DNA from 3 places in the Pantoea sp. X-Soil-OKNW-713 genome. Region 2 is predicted to be linked to each of the others. Evidence: predicted binding sites of a transcription regulator. Region 2 holds the regulator's gene; each other region holds the start of a gene.
The links. Region 2 encodes PurR, which represses purine synthesis genes. Its sites were predicted from a motif close to CANGCAAACGTTTGCNTG; they were not measured.
Positions count from the first base shown of each region.

Region 1: the regulator PurR is predicted to act here: its motif matches at 4,882-4,899, upstream of AC6I8R_RS12840 (NCS2 family permease).
Region 3: the regulator PurR is predicted to act here: its motif matches at 2,787-2,804, upstream of cvpA (colicin V production protein).

Region 1 is NZ_AP035995.1:2,712,681-2,722,597, forward strand. It holds gene AC6I8R_RS12825 (ABC transporter permease subunit) at 1-269, opposite strand, end outside; gene AC6I8R_RS12830 (branched-chain amino acid ABC transporter substrate-binding protein) at 352-1,467, opposite strand; gene AC6I8R_RS12835 (AMP nucleosidase) at 1,803-3,257, shown strand; gene AC6I8R_RS12840 (NCS2 family permease) at 3,414-4,712, opposite strand; gene AC6I8R_RS12845 (response regulator) at 5,140-5,886, shown strand; gene AC6I8R_RS12850 (carbohydrate kinase family protein) at 5,823-6,875, opposite strand; gene AC6I8R_RS12855 (ketose 1,6-bisphosphate aldolase) at 6,877-7,737, opposite strand; gene AC6I8R_RS12860 (D-lyxose/D-mannose isomerase) at 7,749-8,432, opposite strand; gene AC6I8R_RS12865 (ABC transporter substrate-binding protein) at 8,507-9,445, opposite strand; gene AC6I8R_RS12870 (ABC transporter permease subunit) at 9,608-9,917, opposite strand, start outside.
Region 2 is NZ_AP035995.1:1,867,300-1,877,216, forward strand. It holds gene cfa (cyclopropane fatty acyl phospholipid synthase) at 1-107, opposite strand, end outside; gene punC (purine nucleoside transporter PunC) at 416-1,618, opposite strand; gene punR (DNA-binding transcriptional activator PunR) at 1,727-2,638, shown strand; gene purR (HTH-type transcriptional repressor PurR) at 2,635-3,660, opposite strand; gene cydH (cytochrome bd-I oxidase subunit CydH) at 3,946-4,035, shown strand; gene AC6I8R_RS08665 (C40 family peptidase) at 4,099-4,884, opposite strand; gene AC6I8R_RS08670 (Grx4 family monothiol glutaredoxin) at 5,248-5,580, shown strand; gene rnt (ribonuclease T) at 5,616-6,284, opposite strand; gene gloA (lactoylglutathione lyase) at 6,396-6,803, opposite strand; gene AC6I8R_RS08685 (alkene reductase) at 6,899-7,996, opposite strand; gene AC6I8R_RS08690 (TetR/AcrR family transcriptional regulator) at 8,045-8,641, opposite strand; gene eptA (phosphoethanolamine transferase EptA) at 8,681-9,917, opposite strand, start outside.
Region 3 is NZ_AP035995.1:3,095,968-3,105,884, reverse strand. It holds gene accD (acetyl-CoA carboxylase, carboxyltransferase subunit beta) at 1-571, shown strand, start outside; gene folC (bifunctional tetrahydrofolate synthase/dihydrofolate synthase) at 641-1,909, shown strand; gene dedD (cell division protein DedD) at 1,899-2,615, shown strand; gene cvpA (colicin V production protein) at 2,868-3,353, shown strand; gene purF (amidophosphoribosyltransferase) at 3,390-4,907, shown strand; gene AC6I8R_RS14485 (hypothetical protein) at 5,280-5,465, opposite strand; gene AC6I8R_RS14480 (inverse autotransporter beta domain-containing protein) at 5,590-8,004, shown strand; gene AC6I8R_RS14475 (inverse autotransporter beta domain-containing protein) at 8,651-9,917, shown strand, end outside.

The DNA of each region.
Region 1 (9,917 bases), 850 kb from region 2:
CGCTCAATGGTCCAGCCATACACGGCGGTGATGACGATAGTGAAGATCAGGGTGCCGAAAATCAGCAGTGGAAAGGAGTGGATGCCGAAGAAGCTGAGCAGGCCCAGCCCGATGGCACAAAGATAGGCGGAGACCATATACACCTCGCCGTGGGCGAAGTTGATCATGCCGATAATGCCGTACACCATGGTGTAGCCGATAGCAATCAGCCCGTAAACCGCGCCCAGCGTCAGGCCGTTCACCAGTTGCTGAAGAAAGAAGGCGTCCATATGCAAGTCCCGTGCTTAAGGGGAGCGCAAACCTCGCGCCCAATCGCGAATGGCCCCGCTGCACGCGGGGCCGCGTGTCAGCTTACAGCTGGTGATATTTGCCTTTATCGTCCCACTGGTAGACCACGTAATCCGAGACTTTCAGGTCGCCTTTGCCATCCCAGGCTTTTTTACCCATTACGGTATCGACGCTATTCGCTTTCAGCCAGTCGCTGGCTTTGGCGTTATCTTTCCCTGCGGCTTTATACGCAGCGGCCAGTGCCTGCACCGAGGCGTAGGCATACAGGGTGTAACCTTCCGGCTCAAAACCACCCGCGCGGAACTTGGCGATCACCGCTTTACCATCCGGGATCTGACGCGGGTCCTGACCAAAGGTCATGTAGACCCCTTTGGTGTATTGCGGGCCACCGGCAGCAGTCACCATATCTTCCGTCACGATGCAGTCACCGGAGAAGAAGGCAGCCGTAACGCCCTGCTCACGCATCTGACGCACCAGAGGCCCCGCTTCCGGGTGGCAACCGCCAAAGTAGACCACATCCGGTTTCACCGAGGCGATTTTGGTAACCAGCGCGTTGAAGTCTTTCTCACCACGCGACAGACCTTCATATAACACCTCGTTGACGCCACGTTTTTCCAGCGCCGCTTTGGTCGCATCAGCCAGCCCCTGACCGTAGGTGTCTTTATCGTGGATCACCGCCACGCGTTTGGCCTTCAACTTATCGATGATGTAGTTAGCCGCAATCGCCCCTTGTTGGTCGTCACGGCCACACATACGGAACATGGTTTTCATGCCGCGTTCAGTGATTTGTGGGTTGGTGGAACCGGGGGTGATCGCCAGCACACCGGCATCGTCATACACTTCAGAGGCGGGCATGGTGGAGGAGGAGCAGAAGTGGCCGACCACCGCCAGCACTTTGTCCTGATCCACCAGACGGTTAGCTACCGCCACCGCCTGTTTTGGTTCGCAGGCGTCATCGCCCTGCACCAGCACAATTTTCTCACCGTTAATGCCTCCGGCAGCGTTGATATCATCCGCCGCCTGAGTGGCACCTTTCCAATACTGTGCGCCGTAAGTGGCATTAGGGCCGGAAAAGGGTCCGGCTACACCAATTTTAATGTCTGCCTGGGCATAAAACGCCGCACTCAGGCAACCAGCAATCACGACCTTCAATGGTACTTGTATGAATTTCAAAGACATGCTTTCAATCCTCAACGGGTCAGGAACGGAGCCATACCACGGCCTGGGAGAAATCAATTTCTGAAACTTAACGAAGTGCGATGAGTGGCCAGCAGGGCCACGGTTAACGATTAAGCAAAAACCTCGCCAAAGGTAAGCATTGGTGACAAGTTTTTGCACCGACAGCGCGTTAAAGCGGCGGGAACACGTCTGCTGATCTTAACCATAGCCAGCGTTTGCCGACGCACCAGCACTCTGATGGTGCAGAATGCGGTCGATCACAGATTCTTCATGGTGCTGAGGGGTTTACCCGCTATGCTATAGCCAAATCGGCCCAAATTTCGGAGGGAGAACCTATGACTACACAACGGAACGGCATCAGCAGCCAGCAGGCGCTGGATGAACTGGAACGCCTGTACGACAACGCGGTTGCGGCTTTACGCAGCGCAATTCGTGACTTTACCGAACAGGGACGTCTGCCGGATGAAACGGCACGGCAGCAGGGATTGTTTGTTTACCCGGAACTTCGCCTTACCTGGGCGGGCGATGGCCCGCAGCAGAACCGCACCCGTGCCTGGGGCCGCTTCACCCATACCGGCAGCTACAGCACCACCATTACCCGTCCGGCCTTGCTGCGTCATTACCTGAGCGAGCAACTGTCGATGATTGAGAAAGAGTACGAGGTGGTGATTGAGGTCGGTCCCTCTCAGCAGGAGATCCCCTACCCTTACGTGATCGACGGTTCGGACCTGTCGCTGGATCGTTCCATGAGCGCCAGCATCGCACGTCATTTCCCCACCACCGAGTTGTCGCAAATTGGTGATGAAACCGCCGATGGCCTGTTCAACGCCGACGCGCAGTTCCCGCTGTCGCATTTTGATGCGCTGCGTACCGACTTCTCGCTGGCGCGTCTGCGTCACTACACCGGCACCGCCGTTGAGCACTTTCAGCCGTTCGTGCTGTTCACTAACTACACGCGTTATGTCGATGAGTTTGTGCGCTGGGCGATTGAGCAAGTACAGGATCCGAACACACCTTACGACAGCCTTGCCTGTGCTGGCGATGTGGTGATCACCAAAGAGACCCAGGACCCGGAAGCGATGATGTCGGACCTGGCGTGGAAGAAGCACCAGATGCCCGCCTGGCACCTGACGTCACCCAATCGTCGCGGCATTACGCTGGTGAATATCGGCGTGGGGCCATCCAATGCCAAAACCATCTGCGACCATCTGGCGGTGGTGCGTCCCCATGCGTGGTTGATGATTGGTCACTGCGGCGGCCTGCGCGAAAGCCAGACCATCGGCGACTATGTGCTGGCCCACGCCTATCTGCGTGACGACCATGTGCTGGACAGCGTATTGCCGCCGGATATCCCGATCCCCAGCATTGCCGAAGTACAGCGCGCGTTGTACGACGCCACCAAAGCGGTGAGCGGTATGCCGGGTGAAGAGGTCAAACAACGCCTGCGTACCGGCACCGTGGTGACCACCGATGACCGTAACTGGGAGCTGCGTTACTCCGCTTCGGCGTTGCGCTTTAACCTGAGTCGCGCTGTGGCGGTGGATATGGAGAGCGCGACTATCGCAGCGCAAGGGTATCGCTTCCGTGTGCCGTATGGCACTTTGTTGTGCGTTTCAGATAAGCCGCTGCACGGGGAGATCAAGCTGCCAGGTCAGGCGAATCGCTTCTATGAAGGGGCGATTTCGGAGCATTTGCAGATTGGGATTTGTGCGGTGGAGTTGCTGCGGGCGGAGGGTGATAAGTTGCATTCGCGCAAATTACGCACCTTCAATGAACCGCCGTTCAGGTAGGACCCGGTGCGGTTGGTGACCCTTCTGGGCAGGTGCGGTCTGTGACCCTCACCCCGGCCCTCTCCCATAAGGGAGAGGGAGATGTGCCATATGCTCGATCTGTTCCCTCTCCCGCTTGCGGGAGAGGGTTAGGGTGAGGGACCAGGGTGAGGTTAATTACGCGCTCAACCAACCCAGCTTAATCACAAACAGGATAGACATAATAATCAGCGCCGCATTCACCTCTTTGGTACGGCCACTCAACAGCTTCACCACCGTCCAGGTAATAAACCCAAACGCGATACCGTTAGCAATCGAGTAAGTCAGCGGCATGGTCAGCGCAGTGACCGTCACCGGCGCAGCCGTGGTGATGTCTTTCCAGTCAATCTCCGCCAGGCCAGAAGCCATCAGCACCGCCACGAACAGCAGCGCAGGCGCAGTGGCGAATACCGGCACGCTACCCGCCAGCGGCGAGAAGAACAGGCTCAGCACGAACAGAATAGCCACGACAATCGCGGTCAGACCGGTACGACCACCGGCGCTGACGCCCGCTGCCGATTCAACATAACTGGTGGTGGTTGAAGTCCCCAGCAGAGAACCAAACAGCGCAGCCGCACTGTCGGCGATCAGCGCACGGCCCATTTTCGGCACGTTGCCCTGCTCATCCGCCAGACCCGCACGCTTGGTCACACCCAGCAGCGTACCGGTGTTGTCGAACACGTCGACAAACAGGAAGGCGAAAATCACGCTCACCAGGCCCACGTTAAAGGCACCGGCGATGTCCAGTTGCATAAAGGTCGGAGCGATAGACGGCGGTGCAGAGAACACGCCACCAAACGGCGTCAGGCCAATACCCATCGACAGGAATGTCACGATCAGGATGCCGATCAGCACCGCACCGGTCACGCGACGCGCTTCCAGTACCACGATGATGACGAAGCCCAACAGCGCCAGCAGCGGGCCAGGTTTGGTCAGATCGCCCAGGCCCACCAGGGTCGCCGGGTTATCCACCACGATACCCGCGCCTTCCAGCGCAATCAGCGCCAGGAACAGGCCGATACCGGCAGCAATCCCGGCACGCAACGGCAGCGGAATACTGGCGATAATCCATTCACGGATTTTGAACACCGACAACGCAAAGAAGATACAGGCTGACAGGAACACCGCACCCAGCGCGATTTGCCAGGTGTAGCCCATGTGCAGCACCACGGTGTAAGTAAAGAAGGCGTTGAGGCCCATACCCGGCGCCAGCGCAATCGGGTAGTTCGCAATCAGGCCCATCAGCACGCAGCCGATTGCCGCCGCCAGACAGGTGGCCACGAAAACCGCGCCCTTATCCATACCGGTCGCACCCAAAATGCTTGGGTTAACAAACAGGATATAGGCCATAGCCAGGAAGGTGGTTATGCCCGCGATAACTTCGGTGCGGACCGTTGTGTTGTGCGCTTTTAGCTTGAATAGTTTTTCTAACATCATCATCTCTCGTGATGGGGAGACGTCACTGACGTGCGTTCTCTTGCCAATGGGGTGTGCATGCGCGTTATTGTTGCGGGAAAAGGCAGACGGCTGCATGCTCGGCCATCAATCCGCCTTGTTACTAAACTCCTTTCCCCCTGTCCTCATAGCAATTGCTATGCCATAACAGGACGCAATCGTTTACCTTCACGACTGTATCTTAGACTCAGACAATTCTGAACCAGAACGAGGCGCGATTATGGTGCATTGCACCATGCGCGCGCAATCGTTTTCCCACACGTCAACCGGGTAGCGAAAAAAGATTGCGGTAACGCACGCTTTCAAACTCTGTCAGGCGATGCCGCTCACGTTTCTGTTGCCTGATTAAGCAGGCAAAAGTGGTCGGTATACACTCTCGTTAACCCTTCCATAACAAAAGAGGCCCGTAATGAAGCCCGCAATTCTGGTAGTGGATGACGATCGCGCGGTATGCGAACTGCTGCACGATGTATTGAGTGAACATGTTTTTACCGTATTCAGCTGCCATCAGGGAAAAGATGCGCTGACGTTGCTGGATAAACACCCGGAAATCTCGCTGGTGATGCTGGATATGATGCTGCCGGACACCAATGGTCTGCTGGTGCTTCAGCAAATGCAGCGCCAACGACCTGAGCTGCTGGTGATCATGCTAACGGGCATGGGATCAGAAGCGGATATGGTGGTGGGTCTGGAGATGGGCGCTGACGATTATATCGCCAAACCGTTTAATCCCCGTGTGGTTGTTGCGCGGGCGCGTGCAGCATTACGCCGTTGTGGTCGGCTGGCGCAACCCGTCAGCACCCAGGACGAGGGTTGGCAGTTTAACGGCTGGCGACTGGATGAAACACGCTGCCAACTGTTTAACCCCCAGCGTGAGACGGTGACGTTAACCCAGGGTGAATATGCGTTGCTGCGCGCCCTGGTGTGTCATGCCCGCAAAGTACTGACGCGCGACCAGTTGCTGGAGCTGACCCACAGTGAAACGCTTGATGTGTTCGACCGTACCATTGACGTGCTGATCATGCGGTTGCGCCGCAAGATTGAGATGAACCCGCATCAGCCGAGCCTGATCCGCACCATCCGTGGTCTGGGTTATGTTTTCTCTGCGGATGTGATGCGCCCGGCCTCTGCCGTGCATGTCACACAAATCGCCTGATCCATCCAGCGCTGCATCTCGGCCAGTGGCCGGGTGCCGTCCAGCGCATTCGCCGCGTGCAGATTAAAACAGGCGCAGGTATGCGCCAGCTTCAGCGTCTCGGTCATTGGCCAGCCCTGATGACTGGCGTATAACACGCCGGCACAAAAGGCATCCCCGGCCCCGACGCTGCCAACAATCTCTTCTGGCGTCAGTTGCCACGCCGGTTGCCAGCGCCCTTCACCGTTGACCTCCTGGCCCCATGCCCCTTCTGGCGCATGGATCACCACGCGTCGCCGGACGCCCTGCTGCACCAGCCAGGTCGCCGCCGCCGCAAAGGCGTCAGGCGGTGCGATCCCCGTCGCGCTGCGCAGCCTGACGCCGGTCAGGGATTGCGCCTCCAGTTCGTTAATCACCAGATAATCGAGCCAGCGCAGTGCGGGCACCACCAGCGCCTGGTACTCCCCGACGCGCGACACCAGATCGAGCGAGGTCAGATAGCCGCGCTGCTGCATTTGCGCCAGCAGATGGGCACCGCGCGTTCCCCAGTGTTCATCCGGTAAATCAAGACAATCCAGCAGCAACAGATAACCGAGGTGGAAGATGCGATGGGAGGTATGGATAGCGGCAAAATGCGGTAAATCGAGCTGTGCATTGGCCCCGCGGGCATGAAAAAACGTACGCTGACCATCCGGTGTGGTCATCACCTGGGTCATGGCGGTGTTCACGCTACGGGTGCGCTGTACCAGGCGGCGATCAACCTGATGCTGGTCCAGCAACTGCACGATAAAATCACCGTCGCTGTCCTCGCCGATCATCCCCACCCCGGCCAGCGGCAAATCAATCTGCATACGCGCCAGGGTGAACAACACGTTAAGCGCGGCCCCGCCACTGCATTTTTCACTGTGGTGGATCTCAGCCAGCCAGCCTTGTTCCGGCCAGTGACTGATGCGCTGTACATGATCCACCAACATGCTGCCCGCTGCCAGGATGCCGCTGCGTATTGTCATCTCAGGCCCTCCCGGCGCTGCCGAACACCCGCATCTGCTGAGCCACCACGTTGCTGATATCACGCTCCACGGCCATCAGCAGCTCGGCAAAGGCGTCATAACGCGCCTCTCGCTGGGCAATCTGGTTCTCGATCGCTCCCAGTGCCGCCTGCGACATGCCGGTATAGAAGTTGATTTTGTGGATACCCAGGCTGATGGCATGGCGGAAATCGGCATCGCTGATACCGGAACCGCCATGCAACACCAACGGCACGCGTGCCGCATCACGGATCGCCGCCAGCCGGTCGAAATCGAGTTTCGGCTCGCCTTTGTACTTACCGTGCGCATTGCCGATTGCCACAGCCAGACAATCAATGCCGGTGCTGCGCACAAACTCGGCTGCCAGTTGTGGATCGGTGAATTTATCGCTGTCGGCCTCGCCAAACAACGCGCCACCTTCATCGCCCCCCACCGCGCCAAGTTCCGCTTCCACCGATACGCCAAGCGCGTGACAGATTTTCACCACCTCCTGAGTCTGGCGCACGTTCTCGTCATAACTGAGGGTCGAGCCATCAAACATCACCGAGGTAAAACCCAGGCGGATGGCCTGCATCACCGCGTCGAAGTGCAGGCCGTGATCGAGGTTGAGTACCACCGGAATATCGTGCAGCGCCGCTTCGGTACGAATGGCAGCAATCAGATGATCGAGGCTGACATACTTAAAGTGCACCTCGGCAATGTTGATGATAAACGGCGAACGTTGCTGTTCCGCCGCGTGAAACAGCGCACGCAGAAAGTGGGTATCGAGCACGTTAAACGCGCCCAGCGCATAACCATTTTGTTGCGCATGAGCCAAACCCTGCGCCAGTGAAATCAGTGCCATAGAATGCTCCTTCAGGCCAGCCAGCGGGCATATTCGTTACACAGCAACCAGCGCGGATCTTCATCCTCATCAATCGGGTTGAAGCGTGCCAGCGGGGTGAGAAAGACATTGTCGTGCTCGTCGTCGTTCGGCATGGAGACTTCCCCTACCAGCACATCGCCGTAGCCCTCTTCGCCCCAGAAGCTGTGCCAGATGCCGGGGACAAGGGTGACGCTTTCGCCCGGCGACAGACGCAGTTGCGAACCGGCGGCATGGGTCTGGCGTAGGCCATCAAGGGTGACGTTAACCGGCGTGTTAGCCAGTTGCTGGCCGTCACGGTTGTGCAGCGTGACAATCAGGTTACCGCCGCCACGGTTGATAATGTCTTCCATCTTTTGCGGGTGATAATGCATCGGCGTCACCTGCCCTTCGCGCACATGCATGATTTTTTCCGCATAGGGTTTGCTCCACGGCTTACCGCCGCGTGAGCCGTTGCGCAGGGTGAACAGGGTTAACCCGGTCTGAAAAAAATCCTCGGCACCAAAGCTGGTGACATCCCAGCCCAGATGCAGGGCCAGCAGTTCATCGGCGACAGATTTATCCAGCGCACGCCACTGGCTAAGACCGTAATCGGCCCAGCTCGGCAGGTGGACATCCTGGCGCATAAAGAATTCGCGGGTCAGTTGTAGAATGGCATTCACTTCCGAACGTTGCATCACTGCGTCTCCGGTCAGTGGGAAGTTGGGGCGGCGCGAGCCTTAACTGAACAACATTACGCCGCCCAGGTCGGTTATTTCACCGTCCAGCCTTTGTAGCTGCCGACGTTGTTACGATCGATCATCGTCACCGGGATCAGCACCGGTTTGTCCGGCGCTGACTTGCCTTGCAGGATGTCGTAGCCAATCTCCACGGCTTTGGCTGCCATCACCTGCGGATCTTGTGCCGGTGTAGCGACAAACAGCGAACCTTTGCGCTTCAGCGCCTCTTCACCGTCCGGGCTACCATCGACGCCGACAATAAAGAATTCACTGCGTTGCGCCTGTTTGGCGGCCAGATCCGCGCCGATGGCGGTAGGATCATTAATCGCGAACACCGCATCAATTTTCGGGTTAGCTGACAGCAGGCCGGTCATCACTTCCAGACCGCCTTCACGGCTGCCTTTGGCGTTTTGGTTCGATGACAGAATCTTGATATCAGGATGGGTTTTGAACTCCGCCTCGCAACCTTCGACACGGTTCTGCACGGCGGAAACCGGCGGTCCGTTGATGATCACCACGTTGCCTTTGTTTTTCAGGCGGTCGGAGATGTATTTACAGGCCATCGCCCCGGCCTGGGTGTTATCGGAGGTGATGGTGGCATCGGCCCCTTCGGCGGCCACGTCCACCGCCACCACCACGATACCGGCATCGCGCGCGCGTTTCACCGCCGGGGCAATCCCTTTGGAGTCGGCGGCGTTGAGGATGATCATGTCCACTTTAGCGGCGATAAAGTTATCAATCTGCGCCACCTGCTGACCAAGATCGTAGCCGCTGGAGACCAGCGTCACCTTCACGTCGTCACCGGCCAGCTTGCGCGCTTCCAGGGCCGCCCCTTTGGTGATCTGCACGAAGAACGGGTTGGCGAGATCGCCGACGGTAACACCAATGGCTTTTAACTCTTTGGCCTGGACCAGCGGCGCACTGAGAAGCGTGGCCGCCAGCAGTCCGGTAAGGATCGGATTAAAACGCATAGTCGATGTTCTCCTGCTTTTTTTGGTTTTGTATTGTTGCTGCCCTTGCCCTCACCCTCACCCTAACCCTCTCCCGCAAGCGGGAGAGGGAACCGATCGAGCATATGGCACATCCCCCTCTCCCTTATGGGAGAGGGCCGGGGTGAGGGTTACAGACCGCACCTACCCCACATGATGCCGGGTGCGATATTTATCGATCAGCACGGCGATAATGATCACCGCGCCTTTAATCACCAGTTGCCAGAAGTACGACACCCCCATCAGCGTCATACCGTTATTCAGGGTGGCGATAATCAGCGCACCAATCAGCGTGCCGGTAATGGTGCCGATGCCGCCGACGAAGCTGGTGCCGCCGAGGATCACCGCAGCGATGGCATCCAGCTCATAGCCGACACCGAGGTTGCCGTTGGCGCTGTAGAGACGCGAGGCGCTCATCAGGCCGCCCAAGCCGGACAGCAGGCCGCTCACCGCG
Region 2 (9,917 bases):
GGGCGAGTGCCATTAATGGCAATATCAGCCCGTTCCAGTAATTCATGGGCGATACGAAACCAGTGGTTTTCTTCAAGGCTCACTTCTTCTATACACGATGAACTCATAGCTTCTCCATCACCTTTCCGATTTCAACCTGAGAAAAGAATAGTCAATTTCTCCAGGCTTGTGAGAGAACTCACGGAAAATCCGTGCGCCAGATATCCGACGTTTTACAGAGGTATGAATCTGAATAGAAATGTCTGGCACAACACAGGCGAGAATATCGTGCAGACGCCATCCCAGCGACAGAGTCGCTTAATAGTAATACATTTATGTTATTGATTTGTTACAGAATTGCTGACCCACGCAGTATATGCTTACGTGGGTCAATATTCAACGACTTATCGTTAGGATGCTAACTAAAGTTGTTGCGTCAGTGATTATCTTCGCAGGCTAAGGAGTTGTGAGCAACATCACTTTGTGCGTTTGCTGTACGTTGCCAACCGAAACCGGCCCAGGCGAGTGCAACGGTAGCGAGCATCACGAGGCTGGTGCTATGCAGCGCTTGTTGTAATCCAGCGGAAACGACCAGGCTGGCGACAAAACATAATCCGAGTTGTAGCAAATTTTGCAATGAAGCGGCTTTGCCTGTTGCCTGGGGGAAGGGCAGCAGGGCACTGGCGACCACAATCGGATAGATAGCACCATTTGCCAGCGCCATACCACAGAACGGCAACAGCAATGCCCACAGCGCGGGGGTGGAAAGCTGCGCAACCGCAAACAGGCTAAGAATGCTCAGGCTGTAGATCATCAGTAACCACGGCAGTAGTTGTTTCCCCTGAAAACGATTCAGCAGCGCGCGGCAGCCAAATCCACCGATCAGGAAGGCGATAGTTTGCGGCACATAACTCAGGCCAATATCTGCCGGTGATAAACCGGCATCGGCGAGGATAAAGGGTGAGCCGGTCAACCAGGCAAAAAAGCTGGCGGAACAGGCAGAGTAGATCAATACGTTGCCGCTATAAGTACGCGATGCCAGCAGCGTCAGCCAGCCAGGCTGCGGCGCTCGCGTGGTGTCGGATCGTACGGGATTCGCCAGACGCAGGGTGCCGATAAGCAACACCAGGGTTATCAGTGTCAGCAGCAGAAAGATACTACGCCAGTGAAAATGGCCCATCAGCCAGGCACCGAGTAACGGGGCGAGCGCCGGAGACAAGGCGACCAGCGGCATAATGGTTGCAAAAACTTTGTTGGCCTGGTTTTGCGGATAACGATCCACCACCAGCGCCTGCCAGCTAACGGCGGCAGCGCAAACACCCAGCGCCTGCACAAAGCGCAGCGCCAGCATCAAACGGACGTCGGTCACCCACAACATGCCCAGACAACCCAGGGCAAAAATCGCTAATCCCGCCAGCAGAACCGGTTTACGTCCGAAGCGATCCGACAGCGGTCCCCAGAAGACCTGCGCACAGGCAAAACCACCAAGGAACAGACTCAGACTGGCGCTGATGGTACCGGGGGCGGTAGCAAAATCCTGCTGCATGGCACCGAATGCCGGCAGGTACATATCCGTAGCAAGAAAGCCCAGCATGCTGAGTAAAGCAAGATAAGGCAGAAATCCTTTTGATGACAACATGGTAATTCTCTTTAGACAGGTAAACGCGGAGGAGTGTAAAAGCGTGCGCCAGGTTTTGTGAAACGCTAATATTTGCGCGGTGCTATCAAAAAATTTGCAGGCAAAAATATGTGGTCTGAATATGCGCTTGAAGTGGTAGATGCGGTGGCCCGCAGCGGTAGTTTTAGTGCGGCAGCACAAGAGTTACATCGGGTGCCTTCTGCCATCAGCTACACGGTACGGCAGCTCGAAACCTGGTTGGCGGTGCCGTTGTTCGAACGTCAGCATCGGGAAGTGGTGCTGACGGCGGCCGGGGAGCATTTTGTCCGGGAAGGGCGAAGTGTTATCAAAAAAATGCTGGCGACGCGGCGGCAGTGCCAGCAGTTGGCAAATGGCTGGCGTGGTCAGCTGAGTATCGCGGTGGATTGCATCGTTAAACCTCATCGCACCCGACAACTGGTGAAGGATTTCTACCGCCACTTTCCCGACATGGAGTTGATTATCAGTTATGAAGTGTTTAATGGTGTCTGGGATGCACTGGCCGATGGGCGGGTCGACGTAGCGATTGGGGCCACTCAGGCGATTCCGGTCGGTGGGCGTTTCGCCTTTCAGGATATGGGCGCGTTAAACTGGCGCTGTGTAGTCAGCCCCGATCATCCGTTGGCAAAAAGTACCTTGTTGGATGACGAGACGTTGCGGGCCTGGCCTTCTCTGGTGCTGGAAGACACTTCGCGGGCGTTGCCGCGGCGCATGACCTGGACGTTGGATAATCAACGCCGTCTGGTGGTGCCGGAATGGGAAACCGGCGTCGACTGCCTGCTGGCGGGACTCTGCGTAGGGATGGTGCCGGGCCATTTAGCCCGGCCATTGCTGGATAGCGGAGCATTAACCGAGTTACCGTTACCCACGCCGTTCCCGGATAGCCCATGCTGTGTCAGTTGGTCGGAACAACGTAATTCGCCGGCTCTGGGTTGGTTGCTGAGTTATCTCGGCGATGCCGAAACGCTCAACCATGAATGGTTGAGCGAAACGGAAACTTAGCGGCGGTAGTCGCGGAACGGGCCGTCAGCGACTGAACGGCGTTCAATCAGCGTTGGTTGAACTTCAATGGTTTGCGGTTCTTCACGTTTGCTGGTGATACGATCCAGCAGCATTTCCAACGCTTTTTCGCCTAACTGAGCTTTAGGTTGATGAACAGTGGTCAGCGCCGGCGTGAAATAACGCGCGTTGCGCACGTTGTCATAGCCGATCACGGAGATATCCTGCGGGACCCGCAGGCCCATTTCATCCGCAGCACAGATCGCGCCCATCGCCATGATATCGCCACCGCAGAACACGGCAGTCGGGCGTTGCTTCTGATTGAGGATCTGCTGCATCGCCTGATAACCGGATTCCGGTTCAAAATCGCCCTGCACAATCCACTCGGGCCGCACGGTGATGCCTGCCTCATTCAGCGCCTGCATGAAACCGGCATGGCGGCCACCGCCGGTGTTGCGCTCCATTTGTCCGGGGATGGCACCAATGTCGCGATGACCGCGTTCAATCAGGTAACGCCCGGCGAGATAGCCGCCCTGAAACGCATTGTCCTGCACCGTATCGGTAAAATCGCCACGCGATGCGCCCCAGTCCATCACCACCATCGGGATATTACGGTTCTCTTCCAGCATGGTCAGCAGGTCGTCGGGGTATTCAGAACACATCACCAACAGGCCATCGACACGCTTCTGCGCCATCATCGACAGATATGCGCGCTGTTTTTGCAGGTCGTTATGCGCATTGCCCAGGATCAGCGTGTAGCCGCGATCGAAACAGTGGTTTTCCACCGCCTCGATAATCTCGGCGAAATAGGGGGCTTCACTGGAGGTGGCCAGCAACCCCAGCGTTTTGGTGTGGTTGACTTTCAGGCTGCGCGCCACGGCGCTGGGCGAGTAATGCAGCTCTTTGATCGCTTCCCATACGGCGTTACGCGTCTCTTCCGCGACAAAACGCGTCTTGTTGATGACATGCGAAACCGTGGTGGTGGAGACACCGGCGCGTTTCGCCACATCTTTAATTGTTGCCATGAAAATGGTACTCCCGGGCTTATCGCAACTAACTGATAAGTATATTGTTAAACGTTTGCGTCTGCTAATGGTTTTGCGCCCCGATTTTCGGGGCGAATGGCGAAGAAAAAGACATTAACACCTGGTCAATAACACTTTAACTTGCCGCAAACACAGCGTGCGCAAAATCTGTTGCGCAACGAAAGGCGGCGATTCTAGCAAGCTGGCGCGGATAAGACGAGATTTTTGCCGGAGGCTGTGAGAAAATTACGATAACCCTTCATTTATTGTGACTAAGGAGTTGTGATGAGTACAGACCTGAAACTGGCGCTGTTTACCACTGTGGGCGCGCTACTAATGATTATCGTGTTCAGCTTCACCGCGATCCTTCATTAATAAAAAAGCCGGACCTGAAAATCAGGGTCCGGCTTGTTGTTTTATCGGGTATCGGGCGTTTTTTTAGCGGATGGTTTTGGGGGTCATCATACGGCGTGCCCCGACGTAGTGTTTCAGCCAGTAATCCTCACCCAATGCACTGATTTGAATATCTTTACCGGTACGAGGCGACTGGATAAATTTGCCATTGCCAAGATAAACACCCACATGATCGGCAGTGCCGCGATTATTGATGCGGAAGAACACCAAATCCCCTTTCTCCAGCATATCGCGCTTAATCGGTGCCGCATCCCGCAGGTGATACATTTCGTTGGCGGTGCGCGGGAATTTATATTTAACCAGGTCTTTATAGGCGTACCACACCAGACCGCTGCAATCGAAACCGGTATGCGGTGAAGTGCCACCCCATTGGTATGGTTTACCAATCTGCCCCATCAGCTTGTTCATCGCGGTTTCGCGTGCTTTCTGATAGCGCTGACGGTGAGAATTGCTCATCTTGATGGTGGTCAAATCGCGGTCATCGTCCTGCTTCGCGCTTCTCTTCGCCAGACGTTGGTGACCATATTTTTTTGACGGTGATTTCAGCAGGGCTTTCTTGCTGCGGGTTTTATGCAGCGCCGTTTCCATTTTCGGCTGTTTTTTCAGCTTTAGCTTCTGAACACTGGTAGCAAGACGGGATTTTTTGGTGCTGGTTTTTACCGGACGTCGCTTGCGACGCTCATCTTCGCGCGCACTTTTTTTCTCAGCGTTATGCAAACTGGCATTGATGGGCGCATGCGGTGACGCAGAAGCCACATTAAAAAACAGTTGGGCGAAAGCCAGCATAAAAAGCGTAATGAGTAAACGCATAGTCCGGTACAGGTTAAGCAGTCTGAAGAAACAGCCCGCAGCTATGTTAGAAAAATCTGATCAACGATCAGCACCGAGATGATTCTAATCCAGTTTTTTTCTAAAAGGTAAGGCATTTTTCTATTAATGTGTTAGCAGAGTTGATATGGGGCAAAAATGAGCGATTTCAGCTGGTTAACCCAGCAGATATATTGCTAATTATTAATCGGTTCATGCTTATTCATGATATGAAAATGTTATTTATGGCACCGGAACTTAACAAACATGGCGATTGATGTGCCTGAACCGCAAAATCCCGTTTTAGTGCGGGGGTGAAATCGCTACAATAAACAAACACGAAGTGAGGAATTAAGGAAGGCAAAAATGAGTACTGTTGAGAAAATCCAGCGCCAGATCGCAGAAAACCCGATCCTGCTGTACATGAAAGGTTCGCCGAAACTGCCAAGCTGCGGTTTCTCTGCACAAGCGGTACAGGCTCTGTCTGCCTGTGGTGAGCGCTTCGCGTATGTTGATATCCTGCAAAACCCGGATATTCGTGCCGAGTTGCCAAAATATGCCAACTGGCCGACTTTCCCACAGTTGTGGGTTGATGGCGAGCTGGTCGGTGGTTGCGACATCATCGTCGAGATGTTCCAGCGTGGTGAACTTCAGCCGCTGATTAAAGAAACTGCTGAGAAGTATAAAGAAGCAGAATAAGCGTTAAGGCCGACAGTCGTCGGCCTTTCTTTTGGTCACTCGGCGGAGTCTTCTTCCGACAGTTCATCACTGAACGCCAGTGGCCAGCCCCCCAGACGTTTCCAACGGTTCACCAACTCGCAAAACAGGATGGCGGTTTGTTCGGTATCGTACAGGGCGGAATGCGCCTGGGTGCTATCAAAATCCATCCCTGCCGCTTTACAGGCTTTTGCCAGCACCGTCTGACCCAATACCAATCCACTTAATGCCGCGGTGTCGAAAGTGGCAAACGGATGGAATGGATTACGCTTCAGACTCACGCGTTCCGCAGCAGCCATCAGGAAGTTGTGATCAAAGGTGGCATTGTGCGCCACGATAATCGCACGATTACAATGACTGTCTTTCATCCCTTTGCGCACCATCTTAAAAATGGCATGCAGCGCATCATACTCGCTCACTGCACCACGCAACGGGTTGCTGGGATCAATCCCGGTAAATGCCAGTGCTTCCGGGTTAAGAATCGCGCCTTCAAAAGGTTCAACGTTGAAATGAAGCGTCTCATCACAATGCAGCCAGCCGTCATCATCCATCTTCAGAGTGGTGGCGGCAATTTCTAACAGGGCATCGGTTTTGGCATTAAAACCGGCAGTTTCGACGTCGATCACCACGGGATAAAAGCCGCGAAAGCGTTGATGGAGAGCGTTTAAGGCGTTCGATTCAGACATCAGGATCTCATAGCAATAAATGGGGCAGCGCGCATTATGGCAAAAATCGCGGGAGGGTGCAGCAGGAGAGGTGGGTCAGCCGGTAAAAGTACAGGCTGACCCGGCAACAGGTTAGTTGCCGATGCCGTGTCCGGCATGTTTGTTTTCGATCAGCTCGATTTTATAACCATCGGGATCTTCAACAAACGCAATAACCGTGGTGCCGCCTTTAACCGGACCGGCTTCACGCGTCACTTTGCCACCGGCATGACGGATTTGGTCACAGGTGGCAGCAACATCATCAACACCCAGCGCAATATGACCGTAGGCGTTACCAAGGTCATAGCTATCTACGCCCCAGTTGTAGGTCAGTTCAATCACCGCACCTTCGCTCTCTTCGGTGTAACCGACAAACGCCAGCGTGTATTTGTATTCCGTGTTCTCGCTCTTGCGCAGCAGACGCATACCCAGCACCTGGGTATAAAACTCGATTGAACGTTCCAGATCGCCAACGCGTAACATAGTGTGAAGTAAACGCATAACATCCTCTTTTAAAAAGCACAAAAGCTAAGTATAGCGAGTTAACGCTACGAAAAAACAGCGCTGCCGCACATTGGGGCGGCAGCGGGGAGATTTTACAGAGTAGGGTAGTCGGTATAGCCTTCCGCACCACCGCCGTAGAAACTTTCCGGGCGTTGTGGGTTAAGCGGCGCATCGTGTTGCAGGCGCGCAACCAGGTCCGGGTTGGCGATAAAATCGCGGCCAAACGCGACGGCATCGATCAGACCACGCTGAATCAGGTCATCTGCTTTTTCAACGCTATAGGCACCGGCACCAATGATCACCCCAGGGAACAGGGCACGAACTTTCTCGCGGAAAGCATCACTGTAGGGTTGACCGCCAGCCCAGTCCGGTTCTGACAGATGCAGATACGCCAGCTTGCGTTTACCCAGTTCGGAGATGTACCACAGCGCGGCGGCTTCTTCATCCGGACCGTTTTCCAGGTTCTGGAAGGCACCAATCGGCGAAATGCGGATACCAATACGGTCGGCTGACCAGTTGGCAATAGCCGCATCAACCACTTCCAGCGCGAACCGACCACGCTTCGCAATCGAACCGCCGTATTCATCAGTACGTTGGTTGGAATCAGGGGCGAGGAACTGGTGCATCAAATAACCATGCGCAGAGTGCAATTCCAGCAGATCAAAATCGGCTTCGCGCGCATTGGCCGCTGCCTGACCAAAATCAGCCACAATCTGCTTAATCTCTGCCACGCTCAGCTCGCGCGGCAGCGAGGTATCTTCACGATAGACGCTGCCATCAGCGTGGCGTAACGACGTACGCGTACCGGCGGCCAGGGCGGAAGGAGCGACGGGTGCCAGACCGTTTGGCTGCACACTATGATGAGAGATGCGGCCGGTGTGCCATAGCTGCACGGCACTGTGACCTCCTGCGCCATGAATGGCTTCGTTAATTGCTTTCCACGCGGCGATTTGCTGCTGCGTATGCAGCCCCGGCGCACCTGCATAACCTTTCGCCTGGAAAGAAATTTGCGTTGCTTCGGTGATAATCAGACCCGCGCTGGCGCGTTGCTGATAATACTCAGCCATGAGCGGAGTCGGAATGTCGCCTGGCTCAATGCTACGCAGACGCGTCAGCGGGGCCATGAAAACGCGGTTAGGTACGGTAATCGCACCCACTTTCAGTGGGGAGAACAGCTGTTTACTCGCCATGTTGACTCCTGTATTAGACCGGTCGTCTAGGAATTGCGGTTTTTAAAATCAGTGGCTATTCAGCCACTGCTCAATGGTTTCGAGCGCCAGGCTGATGGGGCCAGGTTCTCGTGATATTTTGCTTTGCAGGCTGGCACCCAGCCAGAGCAAATAACAACGCTGCGCCAACTGTTGCGGGCTCTGACCATAAGGCAGCGCCTGCTCTGTTGCCACGTCTTGCAGGCAGCGAGCGTAAGCGCCAATCACAGCATTCGCGCCCTGTTGCAGTGCATCGCGCATCGGCTCAGAGAGATCGCACACTTCGGCAGAGAGTTTCACGCCCAGGCAACCCATAATATGGCCCTGCTCGATAAATACGTGTTCAGCGCTACGGAAGTGTTGCAGGAAGCGCTCTCGTGCTGTTGTGCCTGGTTGACTCAGCTGGCGCTCAATCATCTGCAAATGGTGGACAAAATAGCGCTCCAGCAGGGCGACGCCAAAGGCTTCCTTTGAGCGGAAGTAATGATAAAACGAGCCTTTCGGTACTTCCGCCAGCGTCAGCATCTCGCTGAGGCCCATGCCGGTGAAACCCCGTTGCAGACAAACCTGCTCGCCAGTCGCGAGCAGGTGTTCTCGGGTTTCGTTGCGTTGTTGAGTCTTGTTCATGTGTCGCAGAGTAGTAGACCAGTCAGTCTAATGCAATCTTTAACTCAGCGTCTGGCACGATCTGATCATGTCCAGCCTGGGTTGATATTCGCCGGTCTGGATGTTGAACATGCCCAGCAGGGTATGGAACAGGTTATCCTGTGATACCGGAGTCTCCGCTGCCTGTTGACGTAAACACCCCTGATTAACATGATACGCGGCGGCGTAACCGGGTGACATCCACATCAACAATGGGATATGTGTTTGCTGTGAAGGGGCAAACATATAGGGTGCACCGTGCAGATACATGCCGTGTTCACCCAGCGATTCACCATGATCGGAGAGATAAACCAGCGCCACGTTGAAACGGTCACTTAACGCTTTCAGTTTGTCGATAGTACGACTCAGCATGTCGTCGGTGTAGAGCAGCGAATTATCATAGGTATTGACCAGGGCCTGATGATCGCAATCCTGAATCTGATTGCTGTCGCAGGTTGGCGTAAAGCGGCGGAATTGGCTGGGATAGCGCTGATAATAAGCCGGACCGTGGCTACCCATTTGATGGAGCACGATGATCCCGTCGTTGTGCAGACTGGCGGTATAGTTATCGAGGTTATGCAGCAACACATCGTCGAGACAAAAACCGTCGTGGCAATATTGTGTCAGATTCCACATTGTCATGTCGGTATGGGGCACACGGTCGCAGGCACCTTTACATCCGCCGTCGTTTTCGCGCCACAGCACGCTCACCCCGGCATGCGCCAGCACATCGAGTAGGCCTTCCTGATGGTGTGCCAGATTGGCGTCGTATTGTTCGCGCGGCATGTTGGAAAACATGCAAGGTACGGAAACGGCGGTTTCAGTGCCACAAGAAGTAGCTTGCGGATAATAAATAACTTGCTGTTGTTTTAACTGCGGGTTGGTGTCGCGTTGATAACCGCCGAGGGAAAAGTCTTCCGCACGGCCGGTTTCACCCACCACCAGCACGACCAGGGTTTTTTTCTGTTCGGCTGCGATTAACGGGCCTTTGTGTGCATCCTGGCCAATTTTGACCAGTTGCTGGCTACCCTGTAACCAACGTTGATCGACATAGTGGCCGGTGCCGCTAACGATATTCGCCGGAGTGATCATTTTAACCAGGCCTTTGTTGTTGCGGATCAACGAGGCATAGTCTTTATAAAACAGCACGGCCATCAGCAAAATGATCAGCAGTGCGCCAAGTGCACCCGCCAAACGTTGCAGCAAACTCCACCACCAACGTTGCCCATTCTGAATACGAATGCTGCTGATAACGGCG
Region 3 (9,917 bases), 1.2 Mb from region 2:
GAAAGGCCAACTGCACGGTATGCCGATCGTGGCTGCTGCGTTTGAGTTCTCCTTTATGGGCGGCTCAATGGGTTCAGTGGTTGGTGCGCGTTTTGTGCGTGCGGTTGAGCAGGCGCTGGAAGATAATTGCCCGCTGATCTGCTTCTCCGCCAGTGGCGGTGCGCGTATGCAGGAAGCGCTGATGTCGCTGATGCAGATGGCGAAAACCAGTGCCGCATTGGCGAAAATGCAGGAACGCGGTCTGCCGTATATCTCGGTACTGACTGACCCGACCATGGGTGGCGTTTCTGCCAGCTTCGCGATGCTGGGCGATCTCAACGTGGCGGAACCGAAAGCGTTAATCGGTTTTGCCGGTCCGCGTGTTATCGAACAAACCGTACGTGAAAAACTGCCGCCGGGCTTCCAGCGCAGTGAATTCCTGATCGAAAAAGGCGCGATCGATATGATCATCCGTCGTCCGGAGATGCGCTTTAAGCTGGCCAGCCTGCTGGCGAAAATGATGAACCTGCCAGCGCCGCTGCAGGATGGTGATCAGCCGATTGCGGCTGAGCCGGAGAGCAACGAGGCCTGACAGGCAACGGAAAGGCGCAGAAATGCGCCTTTTCACCAATGCACCGTATAAAGTTAGTTAACGGGACACATGGACACTCTTCACCTTCCCCAAGCCACGTCGCCTTTAGCTACGTGGCTTCATTATCTTGAACACCTGCATTCTCAGCCCATTGAACTGGGGCTGGATCGTATTCAACGCGTCGCTTCACGTCTTGGCCTGCTCAAACCCGCGCCATTTGTTTTCACCGTTGCCGGGACTAACGGCAAAGGCACCACCTGCCGTACGCTGGAAACCCTGTTGATGGCGGCGGGATACCGCGTGGGCGTCTACAGCTCACCGCATCTGGTGCGCTACACCGAGCGGGTGCGCGTCCAGGGCGCGGAGCTGGATGACGCGTTGCACAGCGCCAGCTTTGCCGAGATTGAAGCTGGACGTGGCGATATTTCCCTGACCTACTTCGAATTCGGCACCTTATCGGCACTCAATCTGTTTCGTGCTGCCGGGCTTGATGTGGTGATCCTTGAAGTCGGTCTCGGTGGGCGGCTGGATGCCACCAATATCGTTGATGCGGATGTCGCCGTTATCACCAGCATCGCACTGGATCATACCGACTGGTTGGGACCGGACCGCGAAAGCATTGGCCGCGAGAAAGCAGGCGTGTTTCGTGGTGGGAAACCCGCAGTGGTGGGTGAGCCCGATATGCCGCACACCATTGCCGAGGTTGCGGCAGAGAAGGGCGCGCTGTTGTTGCAGCGTAACCGTGACTGGCAATGGCAGCAGCAGGGCGAGAGCTGGAGTTTGCAGGATGCGCAGGGAGAATTGCGCGATCTTCCCCTGCCACAGGTGCCGCTTCCCAATGCCGCCACCGCGCTTATTGCGTTGCGCGCCTCGGGTTTATCGGTAAGCGAAGCGATCATTCGCCAGCATCTGCCGCTGGCGATTTTACCTGGCCGTTTTCAGACGGTAAGCACCTCGCCGCGTGTGATCCTCGATGTGGCGCATAATCCCCATGCCGCTTATTATCTGGCTTCACGTCTGGCTGAATTGCCGCGTACCGGTAAGGTTCATGCGGTGGTCGGGATGCTGCATGATAAAGATATCGCCGGGACGCTGGCGGCGCTGGCACCACAGGTGGATAGCTGGTACTGCGCACCGCTTGACGGCCCGCGTGGTGCGACGGCGGAACAGTTGATTGCTCACCTGGCAAGCGGTGAGGCATTTGCGACCGTAGACTCAGCATGGCAGGCTGCGCGTCAGCAGGCCCGGCCCGAGGATGTGATTCTGGTGTGTGGTTCTTTCCACACCGTAGCACAGGTAATGGAATCGATGGCAGCGGAGAACGGCAGTGGCAAGTAAGTTTCAGAACCGTTTAGTGGGCACGGTAATCCTGGTGGCGGTTGGCGTCATCGTGTTACCAGGCCTGCTGGATGGCAAGAAAAAGCACTACAAAGAGGAATTCGCTGCAATTCCGCTGGTGCCAAAACCGGATGATCAGCAGGACAGTGAGATGGTGCCCCCGGTGACGCAGTCGCTGCCAGCCCAGCCGCCGGAAGGCGCAGGTGCGGCGCAAAGCGAAGCCAGTGGTAAAACCACCACCCCGGTCGAGTCTGGCAGCGCGCAGCCAGTGGAGAACAACGAACCCACGGTAGTGACACCTCCGCCAGTGCACCAGAGTGCGCCGGTGCAGACTGCGAAACCGAAACCGGTCGAGCAACCGAAACCAAAACCGGTTGAACCGAAGCCGGTCGAGCAGCCGAAGCCAGTAGAAACCGCTAAACCGGTTGAAACGCCGAAGCAGAGCGAAGCGGAAGCCCCGGCGGGCCAGGCTTATGTGGTCCAGCTCGGTGCGTTGAAAAACGCGGCTAAAGTGAATGAGATCGTCGCGCAGTTGCGTCTGTCGGGATATCGCGCATTTACCGTGCCATCCACGCCGGTTCAGGGGCAAATTACCCGCATCTACGTCGGGCCTGATGCCTCAAAAGCGAAGATGCAAGCCGCACTGGGTGAACTGAAAAACCTCTCCGGACTCGGTGGAGTGGTGAAACCCTACAGCACGCGCTAAACCGTTGATAAGCCGCGCCGATGGCTGAAAAAGGCGCGGCATAGCACGGAGTGTTCACCGTGATGTTGGCTAAAAAATTACTATATTTCAGTGGATTACAGCACTGAATTGTCTCAGGGCGAGGAAAGTTTTTTTCATCGCCCTTTTTATGGATGCAGAACCGGAAAACCCTACGCAAACGTTTTCTTTTTCTGTTAGAATGCGCCCCGAACTGGATGCAGGGGTGCAATCGCGCTGGCGCTGGAAGAGTTCATGATCTGGATTGATTACGTCATTATTGCGGTAGTTGGTTTTTCGGCCCTGGTCAGCCTGGTTCGTGGGTTTGTCCGGGAAGCCTTATCTCTCGTTACCTGGGGATGCGCGTTTTTTGTCGCCAGTCACTACTACGCCTACCTTGCAGTCTGGTTTACAGGTTTTGACGACGAACTGGTTCGCAACGGTATCGCTATCGCGGTGCTCTTCGTTGCCACCCTGATTGTGGGTGCCATCGTGAACTATGTGATCGGCACGCTGGTTGAAAAGACCGGTCTGTCGGGAACCGACAGGGTGTTGGGGGTCTGTTTCGGGGCGTTGCGTGGCGTGCTGATCGTTGCCGCTATTCTCTTCTTCCTCGATACATTCACCGGCTTCTCGAAAAGCCCGGACTGGCAGCAGTCCCAACTCATTCCCCAGTTCAGTTACATCATCAGGTGGTTCTTCGACTATCTGAAAAGCACGTCCAGTTTTTTACCCCGGTGACGCCATCGGGAGTGCGGCTAATGAGGAAATGACAACATGTGCGGTATTGTTGGTATCACCGGTTTTATGCCAGTAAACCAGTCGATCTATGACGCGTTAACGGTGCTACAGCACCGCGGGCAGGATGCCGCCGGCATTTGTACCATCGATGCGCTGAACTGCTTTCGTCTGCGCAAAGCCAACGGGCTGGTGAGCGATGTCTTCGAAGCACGCCACATGCAGCGTTTGCAGGGCAACATCGGGATTGGTCATGTACGCTACCCGACAGCAGGCAGCTCCAGCGCCTCTGAAGCGCAGCCTTTCTATGTGAACTCCCCTTACGGCATTACACTGGCGCACAACGGCAACCTGACTAACGCACACGAGCTGCGTAAACAGCTGTTCGAAGTGGGTCGCCGTCACGTCAACACCACCTCAGATTCCGAAATCCTGCTGAACATTTTTGCGCAGGAGCTGGACCGTTTTCAGCATTACCCGCTGGAAGCTGACAACATTTTTGCCGCAGTGGCTGCGGTGCACCAGCAGGTGCGCGGGGCTTACGCGGTGGTTTCGATGATTATCGGTCACGGTATGGTGGCCTTCCGCGACCCGAACGGCATCCGTCCGTTGGTACTGGGTAAACGCGTGATTGCTGATGGTCGCACCGAGTATATGGTCGCGTCCGAGAGCGTCGCGCTGGATACGCTGGGCTTTGAATTTATTCGTGACGTAGCGCCGGGCGAAGCAGTGTACATCACCGAGCAGGGCCAACTCTCGACCCGCCAGTGTGCTGAGAACCCGAAAAGCAATCCGTGTTTGTTCGAGTACGTTTACTTTGCGCGTCCGGATTCCTTCCTTGATAAGATCTCGGTTTACAGCGCGCGTGTCCGTATGGGCACCAAGCTGGGTGAGAAAATTGCTCGTGAATGGGAAGATCTCGACATCGACGTGGTGATTCCGATTCCGGAAACCTCAACCGATGTGGCGTTGGAAATCGCCCGTATTCTCGACAAACCGTATCGCCAGGGTTTTGTGAAAAACCGTTACGTGGGCCGTACCTTTATTATGCCGGGGCAGCATCTGCGCCGTAGCGCGGTGCGTCGTAAGCTGAACGCCAACCGTGCCGAGTTCCGTGACAAAAACGTGTTGCTGGTGGATGACTCCATCGTGCGCGGTACCACCTCCGAGCAGATTATCGAGATGGCGCGTGAAGCGGGTGCTAAGCGTGTCTATCTGGCTTCAGCCGCACCGGAAATTCGTTTCCCGAACGTCTACGGTATCGACATGCCGAGCGCAACTGAGCTTATCGCTCACGGTCGTGAAGTGGAAGAGATTCGCCAGCTGATCAAAGCTGACGCGCTGATTTTCCAGGATTTGGACGATTTGATTGAAGCGGTTCGCGAAGAGAACCCGGATATCGCACAGTTCGAGTGTTCGGTGTTTAACGGTGTTTATGTCACCAAAGACGTTGACCAACGTTATCTGGACTACCTCCAGTCACTGCGTAACGACGATGCGAAAGCCATTGCTCGTCAGACTGAGGTTGAAGGTCTGGAACTGCATAACGAAGGTTAAGTTGTATTGCCCGTTTTTAATTGATGATTAAAAACGGGCATATTCTGCAAATAATTTCACTGCTAACATTTCTCACCTCTCTTCCGGGCGTTTAATTGCCGCCTGTTGCGACTGTTTATTCTTAATCTCAGTAGTAAAAAACTGATAAGCCTTAATAGGTGAATGAGTAATTCCTGATTATTCCTTTTCTTCTGGTATTGATTTTTAGTGGTTATTTTAATTAAAAATCATACATTAATTTAAAATGTCATTTTCATGTTATTAATAACTCAGAAGGGAATAGGTTTTATTTTCAGTTTATTATCAGGACTGATATGCCTTGTATTCATGATTATCAATAACATAAGTGGTTGATGAGTGATCTTTAAGATTTTACTTGTCGATGTGTTTATGGGTGAGAAAAATAACCTGTTCGCGGCGATTTTTCTCATCCATAATTATTCCGCGTAATCTCATTAACGATTTTTTCTCAATGCATTGAAAATTCGCTGCGGTAAAGTTCGGAATAAAACAGCGTTTTTTATTTCGGGCGATATTTTTCAGGCGTTTTTCAATCACTGGGTAAATCTTAATGCAATTTAAAAAATTTAAGCTCTCGGCTATTTATACTGCAATTTTTATGCAGCTATCTGTTTCGACATTGGGTATGCCCATTGTTGCTCAAGCGAGTACGCAGCAGGACATGAAGGTACAGTCCACGGTGCTGAAAGCGGGTGAGAGTGTCACAGACGTAGCAAAACGCAATAAGGTATCTGTCGATCATCTGTGGGAAATCAACTCGTTTGCGTTCAGCGATAAAGCCACTTTCCTGGCGGCTTCTGCCGGTCAGGCTATCTGGATACCGGCTGGCAAAGCAGCAGCCTTACCGCTGGAAAGAGCGACCCAGCAGGACACAAAAGCGAATAAATCTGCACAGCAGGCTGATGTTAAAGTAAATGACAAAACTACCGATGCACGTCATTTCGGTCAGAACCAGCTCAACTCGATGGCGGGCCAGCAGGCAGAATCCTGGCTCAACGGTTTTGGTGGGTCATCGCGGGTTTCCATCTCTTCTGATAAGAACTTCTCTAACTACAACTATGCCGGTGATGTGCTGGTACCGTTGTGGGACAGCCGTGATTTTATGATCTTCAGCCAGTTGGGCGCGCGTCATGCTGACGAACGTACCACCGGTAATATTGGCTTCGGTTCACGCTATTTTGTTGATGGCTGGATGCTGGGTAATAACGTCTTCTTTGATAACGATTTCAGCGGTAACAACCGTCGTATTGGTCTTGGTGCTGAGATCTGGACTGAAGCGCTGCGTCTGGCTGCTAACGGCTACTACGGACTGAACGGCTGGCATCAGTCTAAATTGCTGGCGGATCATGATGAGCGTCCGGCCAATGGCTGGGATATCGAATTGGCGAGCTGGCTGCCGATGTATCCGCAGCTCGGAGGTAAGGTTAAATACGAACAATTCTATGGCGACAACGTGGCGTTGATGAGCCGTAGTAACCTGCAAAAGAACCCGTCAGCCGTGACGATGGGTGTGAACTGGACACCGGTACCGCTGGTGACTGTTGACGCGGGTCATCGTAAGAGCATGCAGAGTGGCGGAGACACCACCGTTGGCCTGAACCTGAACTGGAACTTCGGTCAATCACTTGACTGGCACCTGTCGCCGGAAGCGGTGGCCGATCAGCGCAGCCTGGTGGGTTCACGCTATGAGCTGGTGTCACGTAATAACGAGATTGTGATGGATTACCGTGAGCAGACCGTGATTACCTTCTCACTGGCGAGCGCGATCAAAGGTGTTGAAGGCACTTCACAGCCGCTGGGTGTCAGCGTCTGGGCGAAGCATGGCTTGGGCAAAATTGTCTGGGACGATGCCGCATTGGTGGCGGCGGGCGGTAAAATTACCGGTACAGGTGCTAATTCGGCGTTGGTGTTACCCGCCTATAAAGATGGCGCGAACAACAGCTATACCCTGAGTGCGGTAGCTTACGACAGCAAAGGCAAGGCTTCTCCGCGTGCTCAGGTGCAAATCACCGTTGAGAAAGCGGAACAGACTATTCCTGAAGAGCCACAGCAACCGGAAGAACCGGGAACCCCGGAGCAGCCGCAACAGCCGGATGCCGGACAGACCACTGTCACCCTCACCAGTGGTGAACTGGTAGCCGATGGTAGCGGCAAAACCGAGGTTGTTGTTGAGCTGAAAGATAAAGATGGCAAGCCGGTGAGCAATGAAGCAGGCAGCCTGCGTCTGGAAGCCAACATGCAAAGCATGTTGAGAAGCGCCGAAGCAGGTGTGACCGTTAGTCAATTTAAAGAAGATGGTCAAACGGGACGTTATGTGGCGGATGTGACAGCAGGCACTGAACCTGGTGTAGTGACATTGACGCTTTACCATGGTTCTAACGTTCTTGGACAGCAAAGTCTGACGTTGACCGGCAAACAAGATGAGGTAGCAGTACCCACCAAGGTAGAACTGTCTACCGTCACTGTTCAACATATTGCTGGCAAAAACAGCATGTTTGGTGCGAAGGTCACTGACCAGAATGGCAAACCCATGGTGGGCATTACTGTTAAGTTCACTGAGGAAAATGGTACTGCGTTTTCTGTGACGAATGTTAAAACTAATGAGCTTGGTGTGGCCAATGGAATAATGTTGAATACCGGGCAAGTGGGTACTTTTAAGGTGACGACGCATGTTGGTGAATTGACGTCAAATACCCAAACAGTTGAGTACGTCGCTGATGTGTCAAGTGCGATGATTACGCAAAAGGGAAGTAATCCAGGCACCTTTAAACCAGGTCAGGGTGGCTCAACGACAAGTGCTCATTATGTGATGGTCCTGTCAGATAAATACGGTAACCTGCTTAAAAATATCGAGGGTATCACTATTGGAGAAGCCAATGGTTATGATCAAACACAGATTGATCCAAGTACCAGGGGCAAAACCAATGAGAAAGGTGAGTTAGATGGCTTGGTTCTGATGCGGAAAAGCTTTGTTCCAGAGGAAACTACCCCATTAGTTTATAATATCTATCCATTAATTAATGGTGTTCGTGCCGGAGATCGTGTGGTCAGTATTACCTTTAATCCTGTAAATTGATGGTGAGGTTGTAGTTAGTAGATAATTACAGCATGTGACATGAAGAGGGCAACTGTGCAGACGGTTGCCCTGTTTCTTTCTTACTGCAAAAATATTTCGATGTACCACCCTTCTAAATTTCATCAAGCTATCACCAAGACCACTGACCTGTAGGCGTTTAGTGGCTGAGTAATCAATCATGCCGTCACAGTGAGCGCTCAACGCCTAAGCAATGCAGAATGGGAAATGATAAAAACATGATGGTGGTCTCATTCTTTATTAGGAGATTATCAAGAAGTAGGTCAGGTGGTTTTCCATGCTTGTCTGATTTTAAGTCTCATGACAGTAATTCTATGCGGGCTGGTTACTGTGATGGAAAGTTATATTCCTGATTCCCTCTATGACTGCTCGATTAAGTTTTCAGTTGTCATGGAGTTTGAAATAAGAAATCAGGAAATGAAATTTAAGAATATACTTATCATGAAGATTTATGAAAAATCTCATTACCGTTTTTTGCAAAGTGAATAGAGAATTTCCGTCGGGAATAGCAAGTAAGGGAGGTTATTTCTCCCCTTGCTGAATATTTAAGATCGACTTCACTTTGTTGGGTTATTTCATAATGAAATTTAAAAGATTCAAACTGTCTGCTATCTACACTGCAATTTTCATGCAGCTGTCTGTTTCAACTCTGGGGATGCCAGTGATGGCTCAGGCCAATACACAGCAGGACGATGTCAAAATCAATGATAAAACCACCGATGCACGTCAGTTCGGTCAGAGCCAGCTCAACGCGATGGCGGGCCAACAGGCAGAATCCTGGCTCAACGGATTTGGTGGGTCATCGCGTGTTTCTATCTCCTCGGAAAAAAACTTTTCCAAATACAACTATGCCGGTGATGTGCTGGTACCGTTGTGGGATAGCCGTGATTTTATGATCTTCAGCCAGTTGGGCGCGCGTCATGCTGATGAACGTACCACCGGCAATATTGGCGTCGGTTCACGCTATTTTGTTGATGGCTGGATGCTGGGTAATAACGTCTTTTTTGATAACGATTTCAGCGGTAACAACCGCCGTATTGGTCTCGGTGCTGAAATCTGGACTGAGGCATTGCGTCTTGCTGCTAACGGCTATTATGGCCTGAATGGCTGGCATGAATCTAAAGCACTCATGGATCATGACGAGCGCCCGGCCAATGGCTGGGACATTGAACTGGCGAGCTGGCTACCGATGTATCCGCAGTTGGGTGGGAAGCTGAAATATGAACAATATTATGGCGACAATGTGGCACTGATGAGCCGTGGTAACCTGCAAAAGAACCCGTCAGCGGTGACGATGGGGGCAAACTGGACCCCGGTCCCGCTGGTAACCATTGACGCGGGCCATCGCAAAAGCATGCAGAGCGGCGGAGACACCACCGTTGGTCTGAACCTGAACTGGAACTTTGGTCATTCACTTGACTGGCACCTGTCGCCGGAAGCAGTAGCCGATCAGCGCAGTCTGTTGGGATCACGTTATGAGCTGGTGTCACGTAATAACCAGATCGTGATGGATTACCGTGAGCAAACCGTGATTACCTTCTCACTGGCGAGCGCGATTAAAGGTGTCGAAGGCACCACACAGTCGTTGGGTGTCAGCGTCTGGGCGAAGCATGGCCTTGGCAAGATCGTATGGAATGATGCGGCGCTGGTGGCAGCGGGCGGTAAAATTACCGGTACAGGTGCTAATTCGGCGTTGGTGTTACCCGCCTATAAAGATGGCGCGAACAACATCTATACCCTGAGTGCCGTGGCTTACGACACCAAAGGCAAGGCTTCGCCAGGCGCTCAGGTGCAAATCACGGTAGAGAAAGCGAAACCGGCACAACCAGAAGAACCACAGCAACCAGAAGAACCGCAACAACCGGAAGAGCCAGGTCAGCCAGAGCAACCGGCAC